DNA from 2 places in the Mycolicibacterium tusciae JS617 genome. Region 2 is predicted to be linked to the other one. Evidence: riboswitches for the same ligand, from Rfam matches in the RefSeq annotation. Region 2 holds a riboswitch; the other holds the start of a gene.
What was found. Region 2 has a riboswitch for S-adenosylmethionine ahead of MYCTUDRAFT_RS0232030 (ADP-ribosylglycohydrolase family protein). Riboswitches for the same ligand answer to the same signal wherever they lie in the genome.

Region 1: another riboswitch for S-adenosylmethionine. It lies ahead of MYCTUDRAFT_RS37070 (bifunctional o-acetylhomoserine/o-acetylserine sulfhydrylase); the one in region 2 lies ahead of MYCTUDRAFT_RS0232030 (ADP-ribosylglycohydrolase family protein).

Annotation. Positions count from the first base shown of each region.
Region 1 covers NZ_KI912270.1:2,742,264-2,757,082, forward strand. Annotated here, with positions in the region: gene trpS (tryptophan--tRNA ligase) at 1-228, opposite strand, end outside; gene MYCTUDRAFT_RS0215460 (NAD(P)/FAD-dependent oxidoreductase) at 251-1,624, opposite strand; gene MYCTUDRAFT_RS0215465 (exodeoxyribonuclease III) at 1,634-2,434, opposite strand; gene ephH (epoxide hydrolase EphH) at 2,504-3,379, shown strand; gene MYCTUDRAFT_RS0215475 (NADP-dependent isocitrate dehydrogenase) at 3,400-5,649, opposite strand; SAM riboswitch class IV at 5,853-5,975, shown strand; gene MYCTUDRAFT_RS37070 (bifunctional o-acetylhomoserine/o-acetylserine sulfhydrylase) at 6,015-7,361, shown strand; gene metX (homoserine O-acetyltransferase MetX) at 7,361-8,500, shown strand; gene MYCTUDRAFT_RS0215490 (class I SAM-dependent methyltransferase) at 8,497-9,225, shown strand; gene MYCTUDRAFT_RS0215495 (DUF3017 domain-containing protein) at 9,238-9,531, opposite strand; gene MYCTUDRAFT_RS0215500 (bifunctional methylenetetrahydrofolate dehydrogenase/methenyltetrahydrofolate cyclohydrolase) at 9,545-10,417, opposite strand; gene MYCTUDRAFT_RS0215505 (NADH:flavin oxidoreductase) at 10,475-11,704, shown strand; gene MYCTUDRAFT_RS0215510 (hypothetical protein) at 11,701-12,264, opposite strand; gene MYCTUDRAFT_RS0215515 (FHA domain-containing protein) at 12,284-14,819, shown strand, end outside.
Region 2 covers NZ_KI912270.1:6,081,911-6,096,729, reverse strand. Annotated here, with positions in the region: partial or broken gene istA (IS21 family transposase) at 29-1,655, shown strand; gene istB (IS21-like element helper ATPase IstB) at 1,657-2,454, shown strand; gene MYCTUDRAFT_RS0232090 (IS1380 family transposase) at 2,754-4,160, opposite strand; gene MYCTUDRAFT_RS0232085 (hypothetical protein) at 4,305-4,709, shown strand; gene MYCTUDRAFT_RS0232080 (hypothetical protein) at 4,805-5,476, shown strand; gene MYCTUDRAFT_RS0232075 (hypothetical protein) at 5,553-5,753, opposite strand; gene MYCTUDRAFT_RS0232065 (hypothetical protein) at 6,130-6,513, shown strand; gene MYCTUDRAFT_RS0232060 (hypothetical protein) at 6,622-7,257, opposite strand; gene MYCTUDRAFT_RS0232055 (hypothetical protein) at 7,316-7,942, opposite strand; gene MYCTUDRAFT_RS38615 (hypothetical protein) at 8,415-9,599, opposite strand; gene MYCTUDRAFT_RS0232040 (hypothetical protein) at 9,933-10,937, shown strand; gene MYCTUDRAFT_RS0232035 (trypsin-like peptidase domain-containing protein) at 11,068-12,030, shown strand; SAM riboswitch class IV at 12,170-12,279, shown strand; partial or broken gene MYCTUDRAFT_RS0232030 (ADP-ribosylglycohydrolase family protein) at 12,313-13,305, shown strand; gene MYCTUDRAFT_RS0232025 (DUF2971 domain-containing protein) at 13,552-14,472, shown strand.

The DNA.
Region 1 (14,819 bases), 3.3 Mb from region 2:
CGGGTCGATGCCGAGCGCGAGATACTGCGCGGCGGTCACCAGCGTCCGCCGCCGCAACTGTTCGGGATCCTGTGGAACGGTGATCGCGTGCAGGTTGACGACGCAGAAGAAGGCGTCGTAGTCGTCCTGCATACCCACCCACTGCTTGATGGCGCCCAGGGCATTGCCCAAGTGCAGGGAGTCAGATGTGGGTTGGACACCAGAAAAGACGCGACGTGCAGTGCTCATGATGGATCAATCTTGGCACGCGTCACCCAATGGATTTTTGGGCGCTCTGATCCCGGGATTGCTCCAGTGCCCTGCGCGCGAAAACCCACCGTTCGGTGATCGCCAGTTGGCTGCGGCCTCTGCCAAGGAAGGTAATGAACCAGGAGTAAACGGCCACAATGCGATTTCGGCTGCCGACGAGGTAGTAGAGGTGCAGTCCCAGCCACGCGAGCCAGGCGAGGAACCCGCCGAACTCGACCTTGCCGATCTGGGCCACCGCGTTGAACCGGGAGACGGTGGCCATGCTGCCTTTGTTCAAGTACTTGAACGGCTTTCGGTCCGCTGGCGCTTCTCTGTCCGAGGCTTTGAGTTCGTTCTTGATCTGCTTGGTGGCGTAGACCGCGCCCTGGATCGCCCCCTGCGCCATCCCCGGCACGCCGGGCACGCTCATCAGGTCTCCGATGACGAAGACGTTCGGATGACCTTTGACCGTGAGGTCGGGCTCGACGACCACACGGCCGGCCCGGTCGATCTCCGTACCGTCGGACTGCTCGGCGATCTGCTTGCCGAGCGGGCTCGCCTGTACACCGGCGGACCACACCTTGACGGCGGCCTCGATGCGGTGCTCTTCGCCGTCCTGGCCCCCCTCTTTTACGGTCAGGCCCAGGTAGTCGACGTCGGTGACCATCGTGTTGAGCTTGACCTCGACGCCCATTTTCTCCAGCCGGCGCTGCGCCTTGAGCCCGAGCTTGGGCCCCATCGGCGGCAGCACCGCCGGTGCTGCCTCCACGAGAATTACTCGCGCGTCGGTCGGATCGATGGTCCGGAACGCCCCCTTGAGGGTGCGGTCGGCGAGCTCGGCGATCTGGCCGACGACTTCGACGCCGGTCGGACCGGCGCCCACGACGACGAACGTCAGCCGGCGCGCGCGTTCCGCATCTGACGTCGTCACCTCGGCCGCCTCGAACGCGCCCAGGATTCGGCCGCGCAACTCCAGCGCATCGTCGACGGTCTTCATGCCGGGCGCGAAGGCCTCGAAGTGGTCGTTGCCGAAATACGACTGCTGCGCGCCCGCCGCCACGATCAAACTGTCGAACGGCGTGACCCGCTCCCAGTCGAGCAGCCTGGAGGTGACCGTCTTGTTCTTCAGGTCGATCCCCACCACATCGCCGAGCAACACCTCGGCATTGCGCTGCTTACGCAGGATGATTCGCGTTGCAGGCGCGATCTCGCCGACCGACAGGATGCCCGTGGCCACCTGGTAGAGCAGCGGCTGGAACAGATGGTGCGTCGTCTTCGCGATGAGCGTGACGTCGACGTCGGCGCGCTTGAGTCCTTTGGCCGCGAACAAGCCGCCGAAGCCGGACCCGATGATGACGACGCGATGACGCCGCGGGGCGATGTTGTCCACCGTCATTGGCTGACCCTAACCCGAAAACTCGACGGTGACCGGTGCGTGGTCAGACCAGCGCAGCGCATACGCCTCGGCCCTCTCAACCCGCGCGGATACGGCACGCGCCGCCAGCCCGGCCGTGGCCAGCTGATAATCGATGCGCCAGCCCGCGTCGTTGTCGAACGCGCGGCCCCGCCAGGACCACCACGCGTACGGTCCAGGCACGTCGGGATGCAGCACCCGAACCACGTCGACCCATCCCGAGTCGAGCAGATCGGTGAGCCAGGCCCGCTCGCTGGGCAGGAACCCCGACTTCTTGACGTTGCCCTTCCAGTTCTTGATGTCGTTCTCGGTGTGGGCGATGTTCCAGTCACCGCACACGACGGCGTCGCGCGCCGACGCGGCCAGGACGGCCATCCGCGCCGCGAGGGTCGCCATGAACCGTTCCTTCTCCAGCTGCCGAGGCGTGCCCGCTTCGCCGGTCTGGATGTACAGGCTGGCGACGGTCAGACCCGCCGTGTCGGCTTCCAGATACCGGCCGTGGGTGCCGAACTCGTCGGAGTCCATCAACCGCGCCGCCTCGATCGGATGCCGCGAGAGAATCGCAACACCGCTGCGCCCCTTGATATGTGGTTCCGCCGATGCCAGGTGCCAACCGGCGGACAGGACCGGGGCCAAGGCCGTTGCGAGTTGGTCGTCGTCGGCACGCGTCTCCTGCAGGCACACGACGTCAGCGGTGGTGGCCGCCAACCATGGCAGCAGCCCGAGGTTGTCCGCCGACCTTTCTTTGATCGCTGCGCGGATGCCGTTGACGTTGATGGTCGAGACGATCAGCGATGACACAGCAGCAGACCCTATCGACCCGCTTGCGGTACCGGCGGTACCACCTTTAGTGTCGGGCAGATGAGCGAGCGCGCACCCATACATCTGGGCTCCGGCGAGCCGATGCTTTTGCTACATCCGTTCATGATGTCGCAGAACGTGTGGAAAGGCGTCGCACCACTGATTGCTGGAGTTGATGTCGCCGACTCCGCGGCTCCGGCCACCGGTCGCTACGAGGTCCTCGCACCGACCATGCCCGGCCACAACGGCGGCATCAAGGGCCGGTTCTTCCTGGACACCGCCGAGCTGGCCGACGATATGGAACGCCGGATGGACGCGCTGGGCTGGGACACCGCGCACATCGTCGGCAACTCGCTGGGCGGCTGGGTGGCCTTCGAGCTGGCGCGCCGCGGCCGGGCCCGCACGCTGACCGGCATCGCCCCGGCAGGCGGCTGGACCCGCTACACGCCCGCCAAGTTCGAGATCGTTTTCAAGTTCGTCGCCGGACTGCCCGTTTACCTGGGCGCCAAGGTGCTGGGCCCGCGTGCGCTGAAACTGCCCTACGTCCGGCAGCTCGGCTTCGTGCCGATCAGCGCGACCGCGGACCGCCTCACCGACGAGCAGTGGCTCGACATCATCGATGACGTCACCCACTGCCCGGCCTACTACCAACTGCTGGTCAAGTCCCTGCTGATGCCCGGCCTGATGGAACTGGCCGAGGCCGAGACGCCCACGCATCTGGTCATCTGCGAGAAGGACCGGGTGCTGCCGCATCCGCGATTCACCAGGCACTTCACCAAGCATCTGCCGAAGTCGACGCACGTCACGCATCTCGAAGGCGTCGGACACATCCCGATGTTCGAGGCGCCGCAGCAGGTCGCCGACCTGATTGTCAGCTTCGTCGACCGCTACGCGCAGCCAGCCCGAGACGACAAGCCGCACGAAGCCATCGGGTAAGCAATCGGGTAAGCAATCGGCTAGCTCCTCGCGGACTCCAGCACCGAATTGAGCGTCTTGCTCGGCCGCATCACCGCAGTCGTCTTTTCCGGATCAGGCCAGTAATAACCGCCGATATCCACCGAGTCCCCTTGCACCGCGGCAAGTTCCGACACGATGGCGTCCTCGTTTTCCGCCAAAGTCTTGGCCAGGCCGGCGAAATGGTCGGCCAGCTCCTTGTCCTCGCTCTGCTCGCCGAGCTCGGCCGCCCAGTACATCGCGAGGTAGAACTGACTGCCGCGGTTGTCGAGCTCACCGGTTTTGCGTGACGGGCCCTTGTCGTTCTCGAGCAGCTTGCCGATCGCGGCGTCCAGCGTCTTGCCTAGCAACGTGGCGCGCTTATTGCTGGTCTTGTCACCAAGTTCCTCGAAGCAGGCGCCGAGCGCCAGGTACTCGCCGAGCGAATCCCACCGCAGGTGGTTCTCCTCGACCAGCTGATGCACATGCTTCGGCGCCGACCCGCCCGCGCCCGTCTCATACATCCCGCCGCCTGCCATCAGCGGCACGATCGACAGCATCTTCGCGCTGGTGCCGAGCTCGAGGATCGGGAACAGGTCGGTCAGGTAGTCGCGCAGGATGTTTCCGGTAACGGCGATGGTGTCCTGCCCGCGGGTGACCCGCTCCAGCGTGTACCGCATAGCCCATACCTGCGGCATGATCTGGATGTGCAGGCCCTCGGTGTCGTGATCGGCGAGGTAAGCCTTGACCTTCTTCCTCAGCTCCGCCTCGTGCGGACGTTCGGTGTCCAGCCAGAACACCGCCGTCATGCCTGACGCCCGGGCCCGGGAGACGGCAAGCTTGACCCAGTCCCGGATCGCGGCGTCCTTGGTGACGGGCATGCGCCAGATGTCGCCCTCTTCGACGTCCCAGCTGAGCAGCACCTCGCCGCTGTCGACGTCGACGATGTCGGCGACGCCGTCCTCGGGGATCTCGAAGGTCTTGTCGTGTGAGCCGTACTCCTCGGCCTTCTGCGCCATCAGGCCGACATTCGGCACCGTGCCCATCGTCGTCGGATCGAACTGGCCGTTGGTCTTACACCAGTTGATCATCTCCTGGTAGATCCGCGAGAACGTCGACTCGGGGTTGACGGCCTTGGTGTCCTTGGTCCGACCGTCGGCGCCGTACATCTTGCCGCCGAGGCGGATCATCGCAGGCATCGAGGCGTCCACGATCACGTCGCTGGGCGAATGGAAGTTGGTGATTCCCTTGGCCGAATCCACCATCGCCAACTCGGGACGGTGCTCGTGGACGTCATGGATGTCCTGGATGATCTGCTCACGTTGGAACGACGGCAGCTTCTCGATCTTGTTGTAGAGGTCGACCATTCCGTTGTTGACGTTCACACCGAGTTCGTCGAGCACGTCTTGATGCTTGGCGAATGCCTCCTTGTAGAAGACCTTCACGCAGTGACCGAAGACGATGGGGTGGCTGACCTTCATCATCGTCGCCTTGACGTGCAGTGAGAACATCACGCCGGTGTTGTACGCGTCCTCGATCTGCTGTTCGTAGAATTCGACGAGCGCCTTTTTGCTCATGTACATGGATTCGATGACGTCGCCGTCTTCCAGCTTCGTCTCGGGCTTGAGCACGATTACTTTGCCGTCCTTACCGCCGTTCTTGGTCTTCAGCTCCATCCGCACCTTGCGGTCGCGATCCAGGGTCATCGACTTCTCCCCGTGGTAGAAGTCCCCAGTCTTCATGGTCGCGACGTGCGTGCGCGACGCCATCGACCACTCGCCCATGCTGTGCGGATGTTTGCGGGCGTACTCCTTGACGGCGTTGGGGGCGCGACGGTCCGAATTTCCTTCGCGCAGAACGGGGTTCACGGCGCTGCCAAGGATCTTGCCGTAGCGCTCGTTGAGCGCCTTCTCCTCGTCGTTCTTCGGCTGCGCAGGATAGTCGGGAACCGCATACCCCTTCTCCTGCAGCTCTTTGATCGCGGCGTAGAGCTGCGGCACGGACGCGCTGATGTTGGGCAGCTTGATGATGTTGGTGTCGGGCGACTGCGTCAGCTTGCCCAGCTCGCCCAGGTTGTCGCCCACCCGCTGGTCTTCGGACAGGTGATCGCCAAACTCGGCCAGGATGCGAGCCGCGACCGAGATGTCGCTGGTTTCGATGTTGATCCCCGCAGGGTCGGCGAAGGTACGAATGATCGGCAGAAACCCATAGGTCGCAAGCAGCGGCGCCTCGTCGGTCAGGGTGTAGATGATGGTCGGCTGCTCTTCGCTCATGTGATGTCTCCCGGCGTCTTCATGGTCAGTTCGACGAAGCTCCGCGTTGTGTGCGGTGGCTACCAGTATTGCGTCGAACACGACGCTACGCGTGGGCCATCTGGCGCTCTTGAGCGGGCACTTCACCTACTGGCGGGTAGCTTTCGGCTCAACGGAAAACAGGCTACTGGCAGGCAGTCAGCCCCATGAGATAGTCTGTCCTCGGTCATGAGCGCCAGCATCAAGCCCCGGCTTGCTGGCCGGCAACCCTCCAACCGCGGTGGGGTGCTCCGGGTGAAGACCAGGTTGAGCAGCCGCTAGCGAGCGGGTGCCGGCAAGCGCGGGTCCGTTTGACGGGCCCCCTGACACAAATGGAGGGCCGTCCCATGAGCGCGCCAGAAGACCCCACCCAGAAGTGGGCATTCGAGACCAAGCAGGTGCACGCGGGGCAGACCCCGGACATCGCGACCAACGCACGTGCCCTGCCGATCTACCAGACCACGTCGTACGTGTTCAACAGCACCGAGCACGCCGCTGCGCTGTTCGGCCTCGCCGAACCGGGCAACATCTACACCCGGATCATGAACCCGACGCAGGACGTCGTCGAGCAGCGCATCGCCGCGCTCGAAGGAGGCGTCGCGGCCCTGTTCCTGGCATCGGGCCAGGCCGCCGAGCACTTCGCGATCCTCAATCTGGCCAACGCGGGCGATCACATCGTCTCCAGCGCGCGGCTCTACGGCGGCACCTACAACCTGTTCCACTACACGCTGCCCAAGATCGGCATCGAGGTCAGCTTCGTGGAGGACTCCGACGATCTGGACTCTTGGCGGGCGGCTGTGCGCCCCAACAGCAAGGCTTTCTTCGCCGAGACGATCTCCAATCCCCAAATCGACATCCTCGACATTCCCGGCGTTTCCGGCGTCGCCCACGAAGCCGGGGTGCCGTTGATCGTCGACAACACGATCGCGACGCCGTATCTGATCCAGCCTCTGGCCCACGGCGCGGACATCGTCGTGCACTCGGCGACCAAGTACCTGGGCGGACACGGCTCGGCAATCGCCGGCGTGATCGTCGACGGTGGCACCTTCGACTGGACCAACGGCAAGTTCCCCGGTTTCACGACACCCGACCCGAGCTACCACGGCGTGGTTTTCGCCGAACTCGGGCCTCCCGCATACGCATTGAAGGCTCGCGTGCAACTGCTACGCGACCTGGGCTCGGCGGCGTCGCCGTTCAACGCATTCCTCGTCGCCCAGGGGTTGGAGACGCTGAGCCTGCGCATCGAGCGGCATGTGGAGAACGCGCAGCGCGTCGCCGAGTACCTGGCCGCGCACGACGACGTCACCTCCGTGAACTATGCGGGGCTGCCCAGCTCACCGTGGTACGAGCTCGGAAAGAAGCTGGCCCCCAAGGGAACCGGTGCCGTGCTGGCGTTCGAGCTGGCCGGTGGGATCGAGGCGGGTAAGGCGTTTGTCAACGCGCTCTCGCTGCACAGCCATGTCGCCAACATCGGTGATGTGCGCTCGCTGGTCATCCACCCGGCATCGACGACGCATGCGCAGTTGTCGCCGGAGGAGCAGCTGGCCACCGGTGTCACGCCGGGACTGGTGCGCCTCGCGGTCGGCATCGAAGGCATCGACGACATCCTGGCGGACCTCGAGCAGGGCTTCGCCGCGGCCAAGCAGTTCAAATCGGCAGGGTCGACGGATCCCAAAGCCGCGGCGGCGTTCTGATGACGGTGCTCGAGGGGGACATCGACGTGAATAACCCTCAAACCTTGCCTGCCGAAGGCGAAGTCGGCTATATCGACATCGGCTCACTGACACTGGAGAACGGCGCAGTCATCAACGATGTCACGATCGCCGTGCAGCGGTGGGGTGAGCTTTCGCCCAACCGCGACAACGTGGTCGTCGTGTTGCACGCACTGACCGGCGACTCACACGTGACGGGCCCGAACGGTCCGGGCGACGAGACTGAAGGTTGGTGGGAGGGCGTCGCCGGACCCGGCGCGCCGATCGACACGAACCGCTGGTGTGCGGTCGCCACCAATGTGCTCGGCGGCTTCCGTGGATCGACCGGTCCGAGCTCGCTGCACCCGGACGGGAAGGCGTGGGGCTCGCGGTTCCCGCTCGTCTCGGTGCGTGACCAAGTAGAAGCCGACATCGTCGCACTCGAGGCGCTCGGCATCACCGAAGTCGCCGCGGTGGTCGGCGGCTCGATGGGCGGTGCCCGGGCACTGGAGTGGATAGTCGGGCATCCCGACAAGGTGCGCGCCGCCCTGGTGCTGGCCGTCGGGGCCCGCGCAACCGCCGATCAGATCGGCACCCAGAGCACCCAGGTCGCGGCGATCAAGTCCGATCCGAACTGGTGCAACGGCGACTACTACGGCACCGGCCTCGCGCCGGATATCGGGATGCAGATCGCCCGCAGGTTCGCGCATCTGACCTATCGCGGCGAGACCGAACTGGATGACCGCTTCGGCAACGACCCGCAGGGTGACGAAGACCCGGCGCGGGGCGGACGCTACGCGATCCAGAGCTACCTCGAATACCAGGGGCGCAAGCTGTCGGCGCGGTTCGACGCGGGCACCTATGTGGCCCTCACCGAATCGCTGTCCAGCCACGACGTGGGGCGCGGCCGCGGTGGCATCGAGGCGGCGCTGCGAAGCTGCCCGGTACCCGTGGTGGTCGGCGGTATCACGTCAGACCGGCTGTATCCCCTGCGGCTGCAGGAGGAATTGGCGGCACTGTTGCCGGGTTGTACCGCATTGAACGTGGTCGACTCGATCTTCGGCCACGACGGATTCCTGGTCGAGACGGAGGCGGTGGGCGTGTTGATCCGCAAGACGTTGGAGTTGGCGTCAGGCTCATGACACGTAGCCAGCAGCGCTCTCTGTCGTTCGGTGCAGAAGCCGCGGCCTACGAGCGCGGCAGACCGTCGTATCCGCCGGAAACGATCGATTGGTTGCTCCCGGCCGGTGCCCGCGATGTCCTCGATCTCGGTGCGGGGACAGGCAAGTTGACGACGCGGCTGGTCGAACGCGGACTGGACGTGGTGGCCGTCGACCCGATTCCGGAAATGCTCGAGCTGCTCAGCAATTCGCTGCCTGACACGCCTGCACTTTTGGGCACGGCGGAAGAAATTCCGCTACCCGACGACAGTGTCGACGCCGTGCTCGTGGCGCAGGCCTGGCATTGGTTCGACACGGAACGCGCCGTCAAAGAGGTGGCGCGCGTGCTGCGGCCGGGCGGCCGGCTCGGCCTGGTGTGGAACGCCCGCGACGAGCGGATGGGCTGGGTGAAGGATCTGGGTGGAATTATCGGCCATGAGGATGCCCAGTTCAACGAAAAGACCACGTTCCCGGATGTATTCACCGATGTCGAACGTCACCGTGTCGACTGGACGAGTTACCTGACGCCGCAGGCGCTCATCGATCTGGTCGCATCTCGCAGCTACTGCATCACCTCGCCGGAGAAGGTGCGAACCCATACCCTCGACCGGGTCCGCGAGCTGCTCACCACCCATCCAGCGCTCGCCAGTTCCAACGGTCTGGCGCTGCCCTACGTCACGGTTGGCATCCGCGCGACATTGTCCTAGGCGGCTTGACCGTTAACTGGTGCCCAGCGGATCGATCGTCCAGGCGATGTACAAGATCGTCGCGCTGACGCTGGCGGTCGTGGCGACGTCGATGCCGCGACTGCGCACCGCAAGCAAGCCCGCCCGGTCCTCGGACAGGGTGAGCCTCAGCACCGCGGCGACAGCCACGCCGATCGCCAGTACCAATGCGCCGCGGCGCCAATAGCCGGCGACCACAAGTCCGAACGCCACGATCAGGATCACGCCGGGCAGCAGAATCGGCCACTGCCGGCCGAACACATTGCGCGCGAACTCCCGCAGCGTCACAGGGCCGCCAGTGCTATCGGCTCTTCGCGCGAGCGCTCATCGCTACCTCGGCTCGCTCGACCACATTGGTCAGCAGAAACGCGCGGGTGAGCGGGCCGACTCCCCCGGGGTTGGGCGACACGTGACCCGCTACCTCCCATACGTCCGGGTGCACGTCGCCGACCAGCTTGCCCGCATCGTCACGGCTCACCCCGACGTCGACCACGGCGGCGCCTTGACGGACCATCTCGGCGGTGACCATGTGCGGGACACCGGCGGCGGCGATGATGATGTCGGCATCGAGGGTGTGCTGCGGCAGGTGCCGAGTCGCGGTGTGGCACAACGTGACCGTCGCGTTCTCGGAGCGACGGGTCAGCAGCAGACCCAGCGGCCGGCCGACCGTCACTCCGCGACCGATGACCACGACCTCGGCGCCGGCGATCTCGACCTCGTAGCGACGCAGGAGGTGCACGATGCCGCGCGGGGTGCAGGGCAGCGGAGCCGGCTCGTTGAGGACCAACCGCCCCAGGTTCGTCGGGTGCAGCCCGTCGGCATCCTTGCCGGGGTCCACCCGCTCCAGCGCGGCGTTCTCGTTGAGATGCTTGGGCAGAGGCAGCTGCACGATGTAGCCGGTGCATTCGGGGTTGGCGTTCAGCTCGTCGATGGTCTCGTCGAGCGTGGCCTGGCTGGTGTCGGCGGGCAGATCGCGGCGAATCGAGTTGATGCCCACCTTGGCGCAATCGGCGTGCTTGCCGCGGACGTACGCATGTGAGCCGGGGTCGTCCCCGACGAGCACCGTTCCCAATCCGGGAGTGTGGCCCGCCTCGGATAAGCGCGCAACGCGCTCCTTCAGGTCGACGAAGATCTCGTCGCGTGTGGCTTTACCGTCCAATGTGATCGCACCCACGCACCATTCTCCCGTCGCTTCGCTCGCCTGCGAAGCCAGTCTGGCATGCTCGGTTCCATGGACACGGTGATGAGCCACTTGGGCGAAGAACAGACAGCTCAGCCCAATGTGTTCACCCCGGCCAAACTCGGCCCGGTGACGCTGCGCAACCGAGTCATCAAGGCGGCGACGTTCGAGGCTTCTTCGCCGAACGCGCTCGTCACGGACGACTTGATCACCTACCACCGCCTGCCCGCCGCGGGCGGTGTCGGCATGACCACGGTCGCCTATCTGGCGGTGTCCAAAGGCGGGCGCACCGAGGGCAATGTGATCTGGTGGCGTCCGGAGGCCATACCCGGTCTGAAGAAGCTCACCGAGACCATCCACGCCGAAGGTGCGGCGATCAGCGCGCAGATCGGGCATGCCGGCCCGGTCGCCAACGCCCGCTCGACGAAGGCGACGGCGTACGCGCCGGTGCGATTCTTCAATCCGCTGTCGATGCGCTTCGCGAAGAAGGCCACCCGCGACGACATCAACGACATCACCGAAGCGCACGCCAACGCCGCCCGCCTTGCGATCGAGGCCGGGTTCGACGCGGTCGAAATCCACTTGGGGCACAACTATTTCGCGAGTTCGTTCCTCAGTCCCCTGATCAACCGGCGTACCGACGAGTTCGGCGGATCGCTCGAGAACCGCGCCAAGGTGGCGCGCGGCATGGTGATGGCGGTCCGGCGTGCGGTCGAGTCCGAAGGCAACCCGATCGCCGTCACCGCCAAGCTGACCATGGCCGATGGTGTGCGGGGCGGCATCTCCCTCGAGGAGTCGCTGCAGACCGCGAAGTGGCTGGAGGAAGACGGCGGACTCGACGCCATCGAGCTCACCGCGGGCAGCTCACTGGTCAATCCCATGTATCTGTTCCGCGGCGACGCGCCGATCAAGGAGTTCGCGGCCGCGTTCAAGCCACCGTTGCGGTGGGGTATCCGGATGACGGGCAAGAAGTTCTTGCGCGCGTATCCCTACCGCGAAGCGTTTCTGCTGCGGGACGCCAAACTGTTCCGCGCCGAGCTCAAGATGCCGTTGATCCTGTTGGGCGGCATCACAAATCGCGAAACGATGGACCTGGCGATGGCCGAGGGTTTCGATTTCGTCGCGATGGGACGGGCACTGCTGGCCGAACCCGACCTGATCAACCGCATCCAGGAAGACGGCGACGCACACTCGATCCGGTCGCTGTGCACCCACTGCAACAAGTGCATGGCCACCATCTACAGCCACACGCACTGCGTGGTGACAGGCTCGCCCGGTTAGCGAGGCGTCTCCACCGCCAGCATCGGCTGCGCCCCGAACTGCAGTACCGGCTCGGTGCGCGTCCACTCGTCGGTCCTTATGACCAGTTCCTTCGCGGTGACGGTGTAGGTGACGCCGTCCTTCTGCGCAAAGAATTCGCCAGGCACGGTGGGCTCGGCGACGACGGTGAGCACCGCATCCGCGTCGGCCAGTCGCGCGCCGCGATACTGGTAGTGACCGGCCTGGTCCACGCATATGGCCACGATCGACTGGTCGGTGCGGCTGAACGTGACCGCCGACTGCGGAGCATCGCAGCGAATCTGGGAGTTGATGAAGCCCCGGTCGTCGGTGGGATACGACGGCTGCGCACCGGCGGCGGGCAACGGGATTGCCGCCGCCAGACCCACTGTCACCGCGGCGCTCACCACCAGGACTGCAGGCGCCTTGGACACCATGATCAACGACACCACGAACCCGCCCACGGCGCCTGACGACTCGCCGGGCGAACGGGCAAATATTTGATGATCAGTCGGCCAGGCACGCATGACGAGCATCCAGACCCGCGCCGCAATCGGGTTCATACCGATAGAGTTGGTCGCGATGAGCCGACCAGCCCCGCCCGCGCTGACCGTTCGATACGACGGGTCGACCCGAACCTTCGCGCCGGGCAACGACGTAGTCGTCGGCCGCGATCTTCGCGCCGACATCCGTATCGCACATCCGTTGATCTCCCGCGCGCACCTTGTGCTGCGCTTCGATCAGGGCCGATGGGTCGCGATCGACAACGGCAGCCTCAACGGGATGTACGTCAACAACCGGCGCGTCCCCACCGTCGACCTGCAGGACGGCCAGCACCTGAACATCGGCAACCCCGATGGGCCGCAGCTGAGTTTCGAGGTCGGGCGGCACCAGGGCGCCGTCGGTCGGACGCCGACCCAATCGGTGCCCATCGGCGCGGCGCGCCCAGCTCCCGATACCTCGTGGCCCACTCAGGGACCGCCGCATCCCCCGGCCTCCGGACCGATGCCTTCACGGCCGCTGCCGCCGCCGAGCGGTGCGCGTCCATCGGCCGCTCCGCTGGGACCACAACCGCGCTACCCCTCGGCGCCGCAGAAGCCGGCCGCCTACAGCGGTGGCCCGGCGTATCCGTCCAGCCCCGCGGCGCCGACGCGGCAACCTCCGATGTCGCAGCCGATGTCGCAACCGGCGCTCGAGTCGGTCACGGCGATGGGGCCGACGGCCGCCCCGCGCGCGGGCGAAGGCAATCTCGCGACGAGCATGCTGAAGATCCTGCGACCGGGCAGGCCCGCCCCCGCGGCGGGGACCCCGGGCGCCATCAAGATCGGGCGCGCCACCGACAACGACATCGTCGTGCCCGACGTGCTCGCCGGACGTCATCACGCGACGCTCGTGCCCACCCCGGGTGGAACCGAGATTCGCGACAACCGCAGCATCAACGGCACGTTCGTCAACGGCGCGCGCGTCGACTCGGCGGTGCTGCGCGAGGGTGACACCGTCACGATCGGCAACATCGACCTGGTGTTCACCGGCGGCACGCTGGCCCGCCGCACCGAGACCGCCGCCGCCACCCAAACCGGTGGCCTGGAGGTGCATTCGATCACGTGGACGATCGAGGGCAACAAGACGCTTCTGGACAACATCTCGATCGCCGCGCGCCCCGGCACCTTGACCGCCGTGATCGGTCCGTCGGGCGCAGGCAAGTCCACCTTTGCGAAGTTGGTGGCCGGCTACACCCATCCGACGACCGGCACCGTGTCCTTCGAAGGCCACAACATCCACGCCGAGTACGCCTCACTGCGCTCCCGCATCGGCATGGTCCCGCAGGACGACGTGGTGCATGGTCAGCTGACCGTCCGGCAGGCGCTGATGTACGCCGCCGAGCTGCGGTTGCCGCCGGACACCACGAAGGCCGGCCGCGAGCAGGTCGTCATGCAGGTCCTCGAGGAACTCGAGATGACCAAGCACCTCGAAACCCGCGTCGACAAGCTCTCCGGCGGTCAGCGCAAGCGCGCCTCGGTCGCCCTCGAGCTGTTGACCGGACCGTCGCTGCTGATTCTCGACGAGCCCACCTCGGGTCTGGATCCGGCGCTGGACCGCCAGGTCATGACGATGCTGCGCCAGCTCGCCGACGCAGGCCGCGTTGTGCTGGTGGTGACCCACTCGCTGACCTATCTCGATGTCTGCGACCAGGTGCTGCTGCTGGCACCCGGCGGAAAGACCGCGTTTTGCGGGCCGCCCAGTGAGATCGGCACCTCGATGGGCACCACCAACTGGGCCGACATCTTCAGCTCGGTCGCCGGCGACCCGGACGCGGCCAAGGCGCGCTACCTTGCCCAACACGGGCCGCCGCCCCCGCCGCCGGCGGTAGAGAAACCCTCCGACCTCGGCGAGCCGACCAAGACGAGCCTGCGCAAGCAGTTCTCCACGATCTCCCGCCGCCAGATGCGACTGATCGTCTCGGACCGCGGCTACTTCCTGTTCCTGGCGTTTCTGCCGTTCATCATGGGCGCGTTGTCGCTGTCGGTGCCCGGAGATGTCGGCTTCGGCGTTCCCAAGACCGCGCTAGAGGGCGGCGAAGCGCCGAACGAGCCGGGACAGATTCTGGTGCTCCTCAATGTTGGCGCCATCTTCATGGGCACCGCATTGACGATCCGGGCGCTGATCAGCGAGCGGGCGATCTTCCTGCGCGAACAGGCGGTCGGATTGTCCACGACCGCATACATGCTCGCGAAGGTCTTCGTCTTCTCCGGCTTTGCGTTGATGCAGTCGGGAATCGTCGTCGCCATCAACATCTGGGGGAAGGGTTGGGGCCCCGGAGCCGTCGAGAGCGGCGCGGTGATACCCAACCGGTCCCTGGAGTTGTACGTCGACGTGGCGGCGTGCTGTATCGGGGCGGCAATGGTCGGCTTGGCCCTTTCGGCGATAGCCAAGTCCAACGAGCAGATCATGCCGCTGCTGGTGATCGCGATCATGTCGCAGCTGGTGTTCCAGGGGGGCATGATCCCGGTGACCGGTCGCATCGTGCTCGACCAGATGGCGTGGGTGACTCCCGCCCGCTGGGGATTCGCCTCGACGGCATCGACGATCGATTTGCTCAGGCTCGTACCGGGCCCAC
Region 2 (14,819 bases):
GACGGTTCAAGTCACGGAGGCGGCGGGCATGGCTTTTCGGGAGGTCAGTGTGAACGAGATCAGGGAAGTGCTGCGGGTGTGGCTGGGGGTCGCCGGGGTTGCCGGCACCGGGTTACCGCACGATTGCCGCGCATTGCGGCGTGGACCGCAAAACGGTGCGCCGCTACGTCGAGGCCGCGCAGGCGGCTGGTTTGCGCCGTAGCGACAGCGTCGAGGCTGTCGATGACGGGTTGATCGGGGCGGTCGCCGACGCGGTGCGCCCAGTACGCCCGGATGGTCACGGCGCGGCGTGGGAACAGTTGGTGGGGTTCGAGCAGCAGATCACCGCGTGGGTAGCCGGCGACGGTGAACAACGTCCGTTGACGATCACCAAGATCCACACCCTGCTGGCTCGCCAAGGCTGCCTGGTGCCGTATCGCACGTTGAACCGATTCGCCGGTGAGCGTTGCGGTTTCGGTGCCAAGGACACCACGGTGCGGGTCACCGATGGGGATCCCGGGGTGGAATGCCAGATCGATTTCGGCTACCTGGGGATGCTCACCGATGCCGATGATGGGCGGCGCCGCAAGGTGCACGCGTTGATCTTCACCGCCGTCTACTCCCGGCACATGTTCGTGTGGCTGTCCTACTCCCAAACCCTGGCGGCGGTGATCGCCGGCTCTGAGGCGGCGTGGGATTTCTTCGGCGGCGTGTTCGCGGTGCTGATCCCGGACAACTTGAAGCCGGTGATCGCCGCTGCTGATGCGGTCAACCCGCGATTCACCCAGGGGTGGCTCGACTACGCCAGCCATGTCGGATTCCTCACCGACCCGGCCCGCGTGCGCTCTCCGAAGGACAAGCCGCGGGTGGAACGGGCGGTGCAGTACGTGCGCGGAAACTTCTGGGACGGTGAAACATTCACTAGCCTCGAGGAGGCGCAGCAGGCTGCGACGGCGTGGTGTGTGCGTACTGCCGGCACCCGCATCCACGGCAGCACCTGTGCACGCCCGCTGGAGGTGTTCACCACCGCCGAGCAGGCCCTGCTGCTGCCGGCGCCGGGTGTCTACGACGTGCCGGTGTTCAAAGCGGTGAAGGTGCACCGCGATTTCCACGCCGAGGCGGCCAAGGCGCTGTACTCGCTGCCCGAGCACTGGATCGGGCACACCCTCGACGTCCGTGCCGACAGTGAGCTGGTGAAGTTCTATCACCGCGGTGTGCTGGTGAAAGTCCATCCCCGCCAGCCTCCGGGTGGCCGCAGCACCGACCGTGCCGACTTACCCGAACACAAAGCCGTCTACGCGATGCGGGACCTGGCGGCGTTGATCGCTACGTGCGCCGCACACGGCCCCAACATCGGGATCTACGCCGAACGCATCCTGGATGACCCGCTGCCCTGGACCCGGATGCGCACCGTTTACCGGCTCCAAGGCCTGGTCCGCCGCTACGGCGCCGATCGCGTCGAACGGGCGTGCTCACTGTCGCTGGACCTCGATGTCGTCTCGGTCAACAAGATCGCCTCCATGCTGGAGCGCGGCACCGAGAGCGCCGCCCCGCAACTGCCACGAGCAGTCGGACAGGCAACTACCCGTTTCACCCGATGCCCCTCGGAATTCAATACTCCAACAACATCATTGACCATCGTCACCGACGAAACCACACCGCAGGAGATCCGCTGACATGACGACTCACCGCGCACCCGCCGACCCAGTCGGCGCTGACCTGACCCGACTGCTCAAAGCCCTCAAACTCGGTGCTCTGGCCGACACCCTGCCCGAACGGGCCGCCCTGGCCCGCCAGCACAAACTCAGCCACATCGGTTTCCTCGAAACACTTCTCGCCGACGAGGTATCCCGACGCGAATCCCGTTCAGCTGCCCTACGGGCGACCAAAGCCGGACTCGATCCGACGATGCGCTTCGACACCTGGACCGCACAAGACGACCTGCGCTACGACCGCACCCTGCTCGGCGACCTGACCTCGCTACGATTCCTCGACGCCGGACAGTCCGCGATCATCCTCGGACCCGTCGGCGTAGGCAAGACACATCTAGCAACCGCACTGGGACACATGGCAATTCGACGACGCTACACCGTACAGTTCGCCCGATCCGACAAACTGTTCACCCGACTGCGCGCCGCCCGCCTCGACAACACCGTCGACGCCGAGATCCGTCGACTAACCGCCATCGACGTCCTCATCATCGACGACTTCGCACTCAGGCCCCTCGGCGCCACCGAAACCAGCGACTTCTACGAAATCATCGTCGAACGACACCGCGCCAAAACGACCATCGTGACCTCCAACCGAGAACCCGCCGAATGGCTGACCATGACCGCCGACACCCTGCTCGCACAACCAGCCATCGACAGACTCACCGCCACCGCCCACACCCTCGTCATCGAAGGACCGTCCTACCGGCAACGCACCCGACCCGGCCAGCTTGACCCAGACCACCCCGACGAGCATCCTCAATAACGCGCCACGGTGGTCCCATCCCCCTGGCAATCAGGTGGTCCCATCACCCTGGCAAGCGACAGTTCCTGGTCGGCGCTGGGGGATCGGGAACACCCATACCCTTCGCGCTGGACGCATAGGCTTTCGTGTGTCGGCTGCCGTGGGGCGATGCGTCTGCACCTAAGCCTCGATCCACCGACTGACCTGGTGTGTGGCTGTGAGGTCGGGCTGTCGTTGGTCGTCGGGTTGTGCGCATGAGGTAGCTGCTGGTTTGCCCAGCTTTTCCTCTGCGCTCCGTTCGGGGGCTTTCGGCCAGGTGGTCAGACAGTAGCGGCATTGGGCGGGCTAGGGCCGATGATGTTGTGCCACAGCATGAGCCAGGCCCGAGACCAGGGCCAGTGGGTGGGTAGGTGCAGGATGGGCCGGCGTTGCGGACGGGCGAGTCGCGCGGGAATGTTGACGATCTTGCGGCGCAGTGTGGATCCCCGCGCCCGGCCGTGGTTCTCACCTGCCAGCACCCCGGCGGCGCGCAGCAGGTTGTGGGCGATGGCCGCGCACAGGATCCAGGCGGAGTTCGCCCCGAAGCGGCCCGACGGGATGTGTGCTAGCGGTCCGTCGATCAGGTCGGCGAACACGGTCTCGATGATCGCGTGTTGGCGGTGGGTGATGTCGGCCTGATCGGCGGGCAGGTCGGTGTTGGTGAAGAACGGGTGATATCGCCAGACCGGAAACAGTGCGTCGGGAAACCGGGCGTCTTTGACTCGACGCACGATGAGGCGCGCGGTGATTCGATCGGGGGTGGATGCAAAAGCGGTGTAGGGGATTTCGGCGACTTCGGCATCAGAGATCCAGGCCCCGGTATCGGGATCTTGGACTGCGCCGGGATAAGACACCGGGGTCCAGGCGCTCTCGTCGATGGCGGCCAGCGCGCGTTCCACGGCGGGGTTTCGGATCATCACCAGCGAGAACCGGGCGCCCGCGCGCAGGCAGCTCCGCACCACCGCCCGGTTGCCGTAGGCCGAGTCGCCGCGCACCAGGATCTGCCCGCTGGCTCCGGCGGCGCGGGCGGTTCTGATGGCTTGGGCGACCATGCGCCCGGCACCCTTGGCCGAGGCGGTCTTGCCCGCGCGTAGCCGCATCCCGGCGATCACCGGTGCCGACCCCGCGGTGCTGATGGTGGTGGCCAGCGGTGAGAGTCCCTTGCGCAGGATCTGCTTGCCGGCGATCTTGGTGTGTCCGTAGGAGGCGCCCTGTTTGGCGCGCCCGTAGACCGGACGTAGCAGCGAGTCGATGTCGATGAACACCGACCCCTTGGCGGCATCAGGGAGCAGGTCGACCCTCCCACACAGCGCCACCAGATGGTCACGTAGTACCGATTCGAGTTGGCGGGCGTGACCGAAGGTGAACTCTCGCAACAACGTTCCGACCGTCGACGGTGCGTACACGCCGTCGAAGAGCGTCGTCATGCCGCCGCTGCGGACCAGGTCGATGTCGTCGATGCAGTCCGCGCCCGCGCACATGCCCGCGATCAGCGTGGCCAGTTTCGGAGACGGGTTGGCCGCCCCGGACTTGATCCGCGGCGCGACGATCTGGACCTTCTCCGAGAGAAGCCGAGTCAGCCCGGTCTGCTGGGCCAACGTCATCACCGGTACCAGCCCGGCGCACGACACGAGATGATCGTCATCGAACACCGCTGACTGCGAAGCGAAGCTGTGCGAAACTTGCACTGGAAGTGCCTTTCCGAACTGACCCGATTGTTTGTGTGAGAACTACAATCATCCCAGTTCAGAGGGCACTTTCCTCATTCCGACACCCAGAAAACACCAGGTCAGTCGGTGGATCGAGGCTAAGATCGGGATGGGGCTGCGAATATGGATGGAAACACCGGCGACGAACTCGGCAAGGCCATAGGAGACCTCGTTCAAGCGAGCATGTGGGCCGTGGTTGTTTACTGGTTTCTCAGCGCGGTCGTCGCGGGTGCGATTGCTGGCGATCGCAACCGCAGTTTCGTAGGATGGTTCTTCGCCACGTTCCTGTTCCTTGGTCCGCTCGGCGTCGGCTTCGCCTTGATCGCACCACGCGGCGGCATGGGCAGGCTGCTACAGACACCGCCCCCTACTGCGAACGTGCCAGCGTCATCGAAACCGAAAAAGGCAGTGGCCAAATCTGATCCGCTGGCTGAAGCTGAAGCAGAAGCCGAGGCAGCCCAACAACGTGCTAAAGCCGCGAGAGCGCGAGCTGAAGAGATGCGCCGCCGCGCCGAGAAGAATCTGTAGGCCACGCTGGCGTACGCAGTCGCCGCCGCCCCTTGGCGGTCGACCGGAAAGGCCAACGCTGAAAACAGAGGGACTGCGCTGAGATACTGGGTGGCGTGGATGGTCTAAGCATTGGCGCGCAAGAGGGCAACATCGAGATCTACGGCTTGCCGGACGGTACGGAGCTGGTCGAGGTTCCGGCAGAGTTAGGCAAAACGTTGGCGCACCTCGGCCTGCACAACTCTGATCTGCAATTCGCGACCGAATGCCTCGACGCCCTGACAGCACGTGCCACCTCGACCGACGAAGGGCCCGATATTGTGCAGCAGGCGTTGTGGAACGCCGCCCTCGTGGCGACATACAAGTGCTTCGGCGACAACCGTGCGCGAGAGCGTCTCAAGGTGGTCGACATCTTCGGTGAGAAGCGCCAGACCGTCGACTACTACTGGGATCTGCGGAGAAAGAACGTCGTCCACGACGAGAATGACCTAGCGCAGGCGCATGTTTTGGCCGTTCTGAATCAGGCGGGAGCCGAGCCCAAAATATTCGACGTCCTCTGTTCGGTAATGGAGTTCACAGATGCCGATACGAAGAATGCGGCGGTGCTCCGATGGGTCGTCGATATGGCGCGGGCATGGGTCGAAGAGCAGATCGAGATGCGCCGCAGCTCGATTGCCGACGAACTAAATAACTGGAGTCGTGAAGCGCTGGACGCCCTAGCCCCGATGCTCGGTCGCAAACCGACCACGGACACAATCGGTGTCACCCGCGTGACGCCGACCAAGTAGCCACAGGGCGATTCCGGAAGGTCGCGCGAATCGGTGGGCTGATGCCCAAAGAGTTATAGGTGTCAGTGCCGGTGGGTTACTCGATGAAGTCGTTGCCGGTGTTGCCGCACATGATACGGGTGGCCTCGATGCTCTCGGGCGTCTCGTCGCTGTAGAAGGACACAATCGCGTTCTTCTGAGCGATCTGCTCGTCTCGGTCGAGGATGCACCGTCGCTGAAGGCCCGGAACGGCCTGGAACTCTTCCTGAGAGAAGTCGCGCTCCGCAGCTGTACACATGCCCGGTGGCCGCTTCGGATTGAAGACCTGGACGTAATAGGGTCCGCCGTTATAAGCCGTGAACTGGCAAAAGAGCGCATTCATACGCCCGCCAGGTGGCGTGGTTGTCGCGGGACTCGCACTCATAGTTGGGGCGGGCATTGCGCTCGCTGATGGAGCTGGCGTTGTCTCCGCCACAACGGTCGACGATTCGCTGCTGTTCGTCGTGGTGGGGGCTGACGGCTGAATCGGCGAACAAGCAGTAAACGTCAGCAGAACGGTCCCCAGTACACGGATCCTCCCCATGCGTCTCATGCGAGCGGAGTGTTGGACTATTCGCCCCCGTGCTATTTCGGCGCGATCGAGTCCCCTTACCTCGTGACGTGATGGTAGGGGTGTGAGAGCCGCGTTGAAGACCTCGGCGTGCTTCCATCTGATACCCGTCGCCGGTGGGTTAACGGGGCAATCGGCGGTTGGGGTCGGCCTGACTATCGTCACCTCCGCGCAGTTCGTCGGCGGCAGCTACTCGTTCGAACGGCACTCTGATGGCATCCTTTGGGTACACACATTGCAAGGGCCGTACTTGCCGTTTGCGACTGCGGTTCTGTGGTACGTCGGCGGACCGATCGCCGTTGGCTGGCTGATGGCAAAAGGGGCTCAGTACACCGTCGGCGATTTGATTGGCGGCGTGAAGCAATGGTTTTCGAAATCCGAGCCACCTAAACAGATTGACGCTCAGTCGGACTCAGAACCGTCGCCCCCTGACCAGCAGCAGCCATAGCCGGTGGCGGCGGTGCGGTCTTGTTCCGGCACGGCCAATAGCCGCCGTCACCCGTTCAACCGGATGCGCTCAGTCAGTGACGCACGGTTACCCGGGCCGCCAGCGCCGTTACTTCTTGCCGCGCCTAGATTTCTGGGTCGGCTCGAATGCTGGTTGCTTGACTGGGTCGGATTCAATGGCCGTCAGCTTGCGGGTTGCCGCCTCAAGTTCGTCTAGGGCCGTTGTGAGTCGCTTCCCAAGCTTTTCGAATTGTTCAACGTCGTCGTTCGCCCCGGCAGCGGTCATCGGCTCATTCCAATTATGCGCAATCTCACGGACTTTCGTTAATGCTGCTTCAATCGCGGTGTCAGTCGTCAGCAACAGCGCGCGGATAACCAATTGCTCTAATTTGTCCGAGTGCTCGATATGCAGTTGCCGCACATCAAGGACTTTGGCCGTCCGGACGGCTGGAGAGACACTGTTTGATTCCGAATCGATGCGGTGCTGGAACGTCGCATCGAACAGCTTGCGTTGGGAGTCCAGCGTCGTAGGCCGCTCCGCAAGGATCGCCGCGACTTCCACGCGAAGTTGGTCGGCGCGTGCGGCGGCTCGGTCGCCAGTTGCTTCGTCCTTCTTGGCTTCGAGTTCCCTGGTCTGCCGGTTGAGCGCGGCTTTGTTAGTGCGCCACAGCACGATCAACGAACCAGCGAAAAGCAGCGCGGAGCCGCCGAAGGCAAGCAGTGGACCTGCCAACATCGACAGCATCGACGCTTGGGTTCCGAAGTTGAATATCACAGTGTCTAACTCCGCGTTGAAGTTTGAGTCACCGGGTGACGCGGGGTCGCTGGGATGACGGTACGTACAGCTTGTCGATTCCCTCCACGCTGTCCGCCGATTTTCCAAGCACGACAAGGTAACTCTTGACGAAATCTACGTCATACCCGGCGTTCATTAGTATGTCGATAGGCGGGAAGTACTTGGCGGCGAAAAATCTTTCGCGTTGTCGCGCATAGCCGTTGTAACCGGCGTCGTGGAGGGCTTGCAGCGCCTCTCCGATCTCGGGCGGCACGCCGGGGTGGCGTTCGCCGGTCGCGAGGTCAAATGCTTTCGTCGCCGCTGCCCACCCGGCCACTTCGTGCGGGTGAACCGTCGCCACGCCGAACAGTTGCCCCTCAGCCAGCCGCAAGCCGAGTTCCAGCAGCTTCAGCGGCGGGTCCACGGCCAAGACGGGTCCGCCCCGCTCGGCGTGCTTACCGCGAGCGCTGCCGACGTTCTTGTTGGCGCTGTAGTTCGCGTGGTAGCTCTCGTTTCGCGCCGACATGTGGGGCAACAGCAGCGCGCGTTTGCCCCAGCTTTCGCCGTTTTCGCGTAGGTAGCTCTCGACACCCGCGAATGCGTAAGCGAGGCCACGCTCACTGCCGTCAACCCACACGTTGTCCCTCGGTGCCATGCCGCCATCGTCCCAGCGACCCCCGACAATTCCCACCCTTAAGCGTCTGTGTGCGTGTCGGCGCTCAATGCTCCACGCTCGTCCAGCAGGGCGGTACACGGCACGCCAACGTGCTCTGCGGCGACCTGGCACATGGCGGCAATCAGCCGAAGCTCGGCGTCAGCGGTGTCAACGGTGCGGCCGGGCGCATGCAGTCGAGCCTATGGGCCAGGGCGGGTGGCAATGCCTCTACCAGAGTAGACATCGTGCCCCCTGTCGGACTCGAACCGACACTTGTGCGGATTCTAAGGCCGCAAGTCCTGCCGCAGTCAACCGGATCGCTCGAACCACGCGGTGTCCCTTCTCGACATCACGGGGTATGAGGCCCTCGCCGTTCGGCCTCCGCCATAAGGATGGCATCCACCATCACCTGAAGGAGCTCAGTCGTGGCGACCAGGAGAAGGAGTTAGTCCTATTGATCTTCGAGTTTGCATCAGGATGAGAACTGCCGCGGTGGCCCTGTAGGGCTGACGTGACGTAATCCACGGTCCATTTCAAGTCGTACAACCGTGCCGCCCAATATAAGTGGACCAAGTAGTTCGGAAAGGACTTCGCACGCGCCACTGCCGTCAGACCGCATGCAGCCGAATCGCCGAATCGCGAAGAGCCCGGTGAGGTCGCCAGCGTCGCAATGTGCCAGCAGACGCCAAAGATGTGGGTCAGTCGGATCGACTCGTGGAGTTGACGAATGCAGCTGCACTACATTCGCATTGGGGTCGATCGGATTCTCGCCTTCCGGGTTGACTGGCCCATCATCGTCAGAGACGACCAGTGGGAACTGCGGCAGTATCGCCCCTGCCATCTTTTCGACGGCGTAGGCCGATAAAGAGCTTGACCGGCCCCGCACTTGGAGGTGCTTTTCGATTAGGTTCTTGGTGTAGTGCCATAGGCGGCCCAGAGACTCCACGAGCTCTGCCCTGTCTGTCGCGTCGTGCGGGAGCAGGTAGTTCTGCCCGCGTTTCGCGTGCATGAGTGCCGATCGCTCAGCCCCATACATCCACCGGTTGATCCATTTTCTATGGTTCGACACTTCCGGCGGCGTGAGCGTGGCGAGGGGCACGAGCTGATCCGCGCAGTCGAGCGCATCCATGAACCAGTCGTGTTCGGTTTCCCACTTTGTGGTGACGGAGTTGTGCGCCTCCTTGGGCCGGGGCCACCATCTCCGGAGTCGGGGTTGCGTCGCAGGCACACGTCGTCGGGGCCGAATATCGCTCAGCAGCGATTCGAAGGCCAGAAACAGATTGCGGTATGCATCAAATAGGTCGTCGGAGGTTCTGGCCATTCGGACGAATCTGAAAGCGTCGTCGGCTAGGGGCGTTGGCGGTGGTGGTGAGGGCATGATGTTCCCGCTCGCGTCTTTCACCACACCGGTCGCATTGATCTCTATCCCGAACGACTGCACGACTTGGCACCGCATAACCACGCCACGCGCTGCGGGATCCGGCCACCAAACCAGGGAATCGTCAGATGCATCGTGGATCACGCAGTCTGCCTGTCCGGTCACGGAAAGGTAGTCCAAACCCCGGTTGGCGGCGTTGAGCGCCTCGGTGAAGGTTATATCGAAGTCTGTCGCCGATGATGGCCCACAAGTCACGACGGCCTTCTGACCACCCGTCACGGACGTGACCCAGCCGTCTAGCGACACCGTGGCCGACGCGCGTGCGCGCTTCCGCAAGAGGAAAACCGCGCCGTTGCGCCACGTGTCGTGCGAATCCTGGAGTGGAACGCCTGCATATTCACCGACCGGCACCGGGTCAGTATCTGTCATGCCCCGGGAAGCGCGACTCGTCGTCAGGCATGAAACTTGCGTCAGCACCAGGCACCAGCGCCCACGTGGTGGACCCTCTCAGCTGCAGCGATCAACGCGAACTCCAGATCGCGATCGCTGAGAGGACTTGCCGGATATGTTGCGTCCAGAGCTTCTGAAGCAATATCGAATCCGGGGTTAGTGATGAACAGGGTGTTCCTACTTGGTGCTGGCTTCAGCCGCGCAATCAGCGCCGAGATGCCGATGATGAATGAACTCTCGACCGCCGTGCAGGCAAGCGTTCCAGACCTTCCAGGTGCATCAACACCTTTGGCGAATAATTTCGAGCAATGGCTGAGTTACCTGATCGACGGGCCGCCTTGGTTGTCACAGGGGGACCAGCTGCGTAATCAAGCAGCATTCAATGATGTGGCTCAAGCTGTCCATACTGCTTTGGATGAACGACAGACAGCGGCCGTTACACATGGCCCCTGTCCTGAATGGCTCAAGAAACTTGTGCTGTACTGGCAGGCGACAGCGGCGACAGTGATTACTTTCAACTACGACTTGCTTGTCGAATTGGCTTGGTACATCGAGGTGCAAAACCGCTCGATCGACATGACACGGATATATCCCGTCCCTCTGACGTATATCGCGTCTCGAATGGGGACTGTGTTGGGTGGTTCAGAGTCGACCTCGGGCTTGCGTCTGCTGAAGCTTCACGGGTCGCTGAATTGGCGCTACTCCGGTCCCGGTAGCCCGCCGGGAGACGTCATTTATGACATGGGGATCAACGGCCGGGAAGGATGGACAGTCGAGGGGATCTCGTCTCGGTACGACAACGCCGATTTGCTTTCGTCAGATCGCGACCCGATGATCGTTCCTCCCACAGCCGTCAAGAGTTCTTACTACAACAACCGAACGTTGCGGTCGCTGTGGGTGCAAGCGGCGGACGCCCTCAGGGCCGCCGAGGAATTAGTCTTGATGGGTTTCAGCCTCCCTGTGACCGACCTTCTGGTGGCGTCGATGCTGACGACCAACCTCCCACAGGCCGCGACCATCGTTCCCGTCGACTTCGGCAGGGCTGTGGTTCAACGGGTGGTGGACGTGTTCGGGTTCGATGATGTTGACGACGATCGCTTGGTAGATACATATGCGGGCTTGGGAGACGAGGCAATCCCAGGGTGGGTGGCCGCCTTCGCCAACTAGGCCCTGAATGACCGCCGCTCAGTCGGTCGGGGCGGGCGACCGTGAGGTGAAAGGCACGATCATCTAGTAGGTCCCGCTGAGCCGCCGCAGCGGCCATCCGGTATCACGCTGGCAAAGCCCGAGGAGGCGCGTGAACAAGCCAGAGTGGCAGTACATGGGTGTTGTCGGCAACGACCCATTGGAAGTCGCAGAGGCCGGGAGCCGGATCAGCAGCGAGTGCCTCCGAATCCCGCCGTCCCCGGCCGGAACGGTGCCCTCCTGGGTGACGAATTCGGACTTCTTCGACGGGTCTTTGCTCGCTGTAGCGGTCAAGGACGAGCGCACGGTCAAAGTGTGGGGCACTGCGTTCATGATTGGACCCGGCCTGGCAGTCACAGCCAAGCACGTCCTTGACGACCACTTGGAGGAGGCATTGCGGGGTGAAAAGGAGGTGTACTGCGTCGGTTTGCGGCCGGGTGGTCGTCTGGAGGTATGGCGGCTTCAGCACTACGGATGCTCCAACGACGACGGCGACCTAGCGATCCTGTCCCTTCAGTTGGTTACTAATTTACCGGACGACAATCGCTTTACATGCCTTCCTTTGACGACAAGGACACCGTATGCGGGAGAACAGCTTACGATTGTCGGCTTTCGCTTCGAAGAGGCCGAAGCGCGAACTGAACCCGACACCTTCCCGCTCACCGGCAACTTGTACACCGCCGTTGGCGTCGTGACTGCGGTGCATTGGCCTCGACATCCGCTTCTGGCCCCATTCCCCGTCATCGAGATTCAGTGTGGCTCGCTGGGTGGCATGAGCGGTGGCTCAGTCTTCGGCCAAGATGGCGCAGTCGTCGGCGTCATTAGTCGCGGTTTCGAAGCCGACGATCATCAGGGGCCGACCTTCGCGGCGTGGTGTGTCGACCTATTCCGCTGGACCGTGACGGCATCGTGGCCCCCAGGGGCGTACCCACCCGACCTTTCGATTGTGCACATCCCCTTCATTCGCATCGACGGTCGTGAGCACTACACCCTCGACAACGACGGCACCCCCCACTTGAAGATCTGGCACGGCGACGGACATCCGCAGAATCCGGACGCCGCGCCGCAGCGATAGCGGGGTTCCCCGAACGGGACATTTCCAGCTGTTCGCGGCGGATCGACAACGCGGAGGACCGGGCCGTTGGCCGAGCTTCAACTCATCGCCGTTTGCCTCTGTTCGCTCAAGCAGGCCCGCCCGCTTAGAATGGCGATTGCTTCACGAGTTGCCGCGTCAAGCTCCGACTTGCGGCACGCCAACCCCACGCTCGTGGGTGGCTCGGATGACGAAGCGGCTGGCACTAACCGGTGTCGGCAAGAGCGCCCCTATCTATGGGGCCCGGACTCTCCGGGAGTACGTATGACCACATCCGGCGTGAAACTCAATAATACTCAGTGTGATCGGGCGGTCGGTGTGCTGGTGGGCACGGCAGCCGGTGATGCACTTGGAGCCGGGTACGAGTTCGACGAGCCGATGGCGGCTGACTATCCGGTAGCGATGATCGGCGGTGGGCTGGGGCCGTTCGAGCCCGGCGAGTGGACCGACGACACTTCGATGGCCATCGCGATCGCTGAGGTCGCGGCAACCGGAGCGGACCTACGGCACGAAGAGTCGCTCGACTCCATCGTCGAACGGTGGCACTTGTGGTCTCTCACCGCGAAAGACATTGGCGTTCAAACGTCCACGGTGCTGTCCGCGGCTGGACAGCGAGGCATCTCGGCACGGTCCGCGTACGAAGAATCGGCGGCCTTTTATGCCCAGAATGGGTACCGCACCGGCAACGGTTCGCTTATGCGCACGGTCCCAGTAGCGCTGGCTTATCTCGGCGATGAGATAGCGCTGGTGGAGGCGGCTCGCGCGGTCAGCGAGTTGACTCATTTCGATCCGGAGGCCGGGGATGCCTGCGTGTTGTGGTGCCTTGCGATCCGCCACGCGGTGCTGATCGGGCAGCTCGATGTGCGAGTCGGTCTGGGGCACATCGACATTGACCGTCGACGACTGTGGATTGCCCGTCTGGCGGAGGCTGAGGCATCGCGGCCTTCAGCATTCTCGGACGACAACGGCTGTGTGGTCGTGGCACTGCAAGCTGCCTGGTCCGCCATCGCCGCCACTCCCGTGCCAGTAGACGACCCCGCCAGCGAGGTGTTCCGTGTCGATCATCTGAGGTTGGCGCTGGTGGCAGCGGTACGCGGTGGTGGGGACACCGACACGGTGGCAGCGATCGCCGGTGGGCTGCTTGGCGCTGCCTATGGTGCATCGGCGATCTCGTCGCACTGGCGGCTAGCACTCAAGGGCTGGCCGGGACTGAACACCGACGGCCTGGTCCAGCTCGCCGAAGAGATCATCGACAACAGTGAGATAGCCAGACCGAAGCCACCACCCAGGCGCGGGTGACATGAACGCCGTTGAGCGGGAGCACAATAAGTGGCGTTATCGGCAAGGAAGCCGTCTGTTGCATCTCGGAGACGTTCTCCGCTGGGGCAATCCGTCGCATCGGCAACTGCGCATCACTGATCGGTACGCCGTTTGAACGCGAGTGCAGCGACATCCCGGAAGTAATGCGCTCCAATGCCCCTTTGAAGCCAATAGCCTCGTCGAATGACCGAACCAGTCCGATGGCCACGCGACGTGCGCCCTGAAATCGTCGCGCGTACTTCCTCATCATTAACCATCAGGATGACACGCGAGCCGCAGCGCCCCCGCCTCTATCACTACACCAGCGGCAGAGGGCTGAAGGGCATCGTTGAGAACCGCGAGTTGTGGGCAACCCATATTTACTTCCTCAACGACCACAGCGAGTACGTCGGCACCTTCAACGTCATCAAAGGCTTGCTGCCCCGACGAACCGTCATTCGGGAGCTGCTTCCAAAGGTTCCGCACCTGCAAAAGGCAGTCGAGGGTTTGCATCCCTTCGAACGTGGCCGACTCCCATGCATTTTCGTTACGTGCTTTTCAGAGGAACGGGACGACTTGAGCCAGTGGCGTGGCTACACCAAGCCGGGTGACGGTTATGCCGTTGGCTTCGATTTAGAACGCCTCAAAGCGCGAGCGACTGACGCAGGCTACCGACTAGAGAAGGTCGAGTACGGCGAGGACGGTATCGCTACTCCGGAGTTCCGCTTAATTCCGTTGTTGCAGGAGCTATTCACGAACTACGCAGAGAACGGGCCGGACACTGAAGAGCGGGCTAAGGAAGCGGTCGATACAGCGCGCCTGCAAATCCAGGAGTTCGCGCCGCTCGTAAAGGATTGGGCGTTCCACGGAGAGAATGAGTGGCGGTTGATCAGCCCACTTTTCGACTACGAAACGACCAAGTTCGAATTTCGGGAGGGTGCGAGTTTCCTTGTGCCCTATGTGAAATTCGACCTTGGGAGACTTGACTCAGAACTTGTACCCGAAATGGTCACTGGCCCTGGTCCCAACATCGACCTTGCCCAGCAGGCCGCGAAGGTCCTGGCCATACAGAACGGAATCGACATCCATCCTGGACAGGCGCAAGCGCCGTATAGATCTTGGTAGATCTGCGCGCCACCCCGAGGACTCAACGTCAGCCCTTCGGCGAGCAGCTTGGTCGTCGGGTTATCAGTGGTCCTTGCGACTTCACGAAACTTCCTCGCGGTACGTGCCCAACTGACTCGGTTGCTCATGCGGGGCAATGTAGTGAGCACCGACAGGAGACTTGTCGGTTTCCCACGATGCAAAGTTCGGTGCGGGCTTCATCGGTCATCCGAGAGTCTGCGTCGTCGGCCGCAGCCAACAGGCTTCCAGCGAGATTGCATGCCGCGAAGGGCGGTAGGGCGCTTGACTTGCCCTTCATCGTGAGAAACACAAAGTAGCTCGTGCTGTCGTAGGACTCGACCTTTATG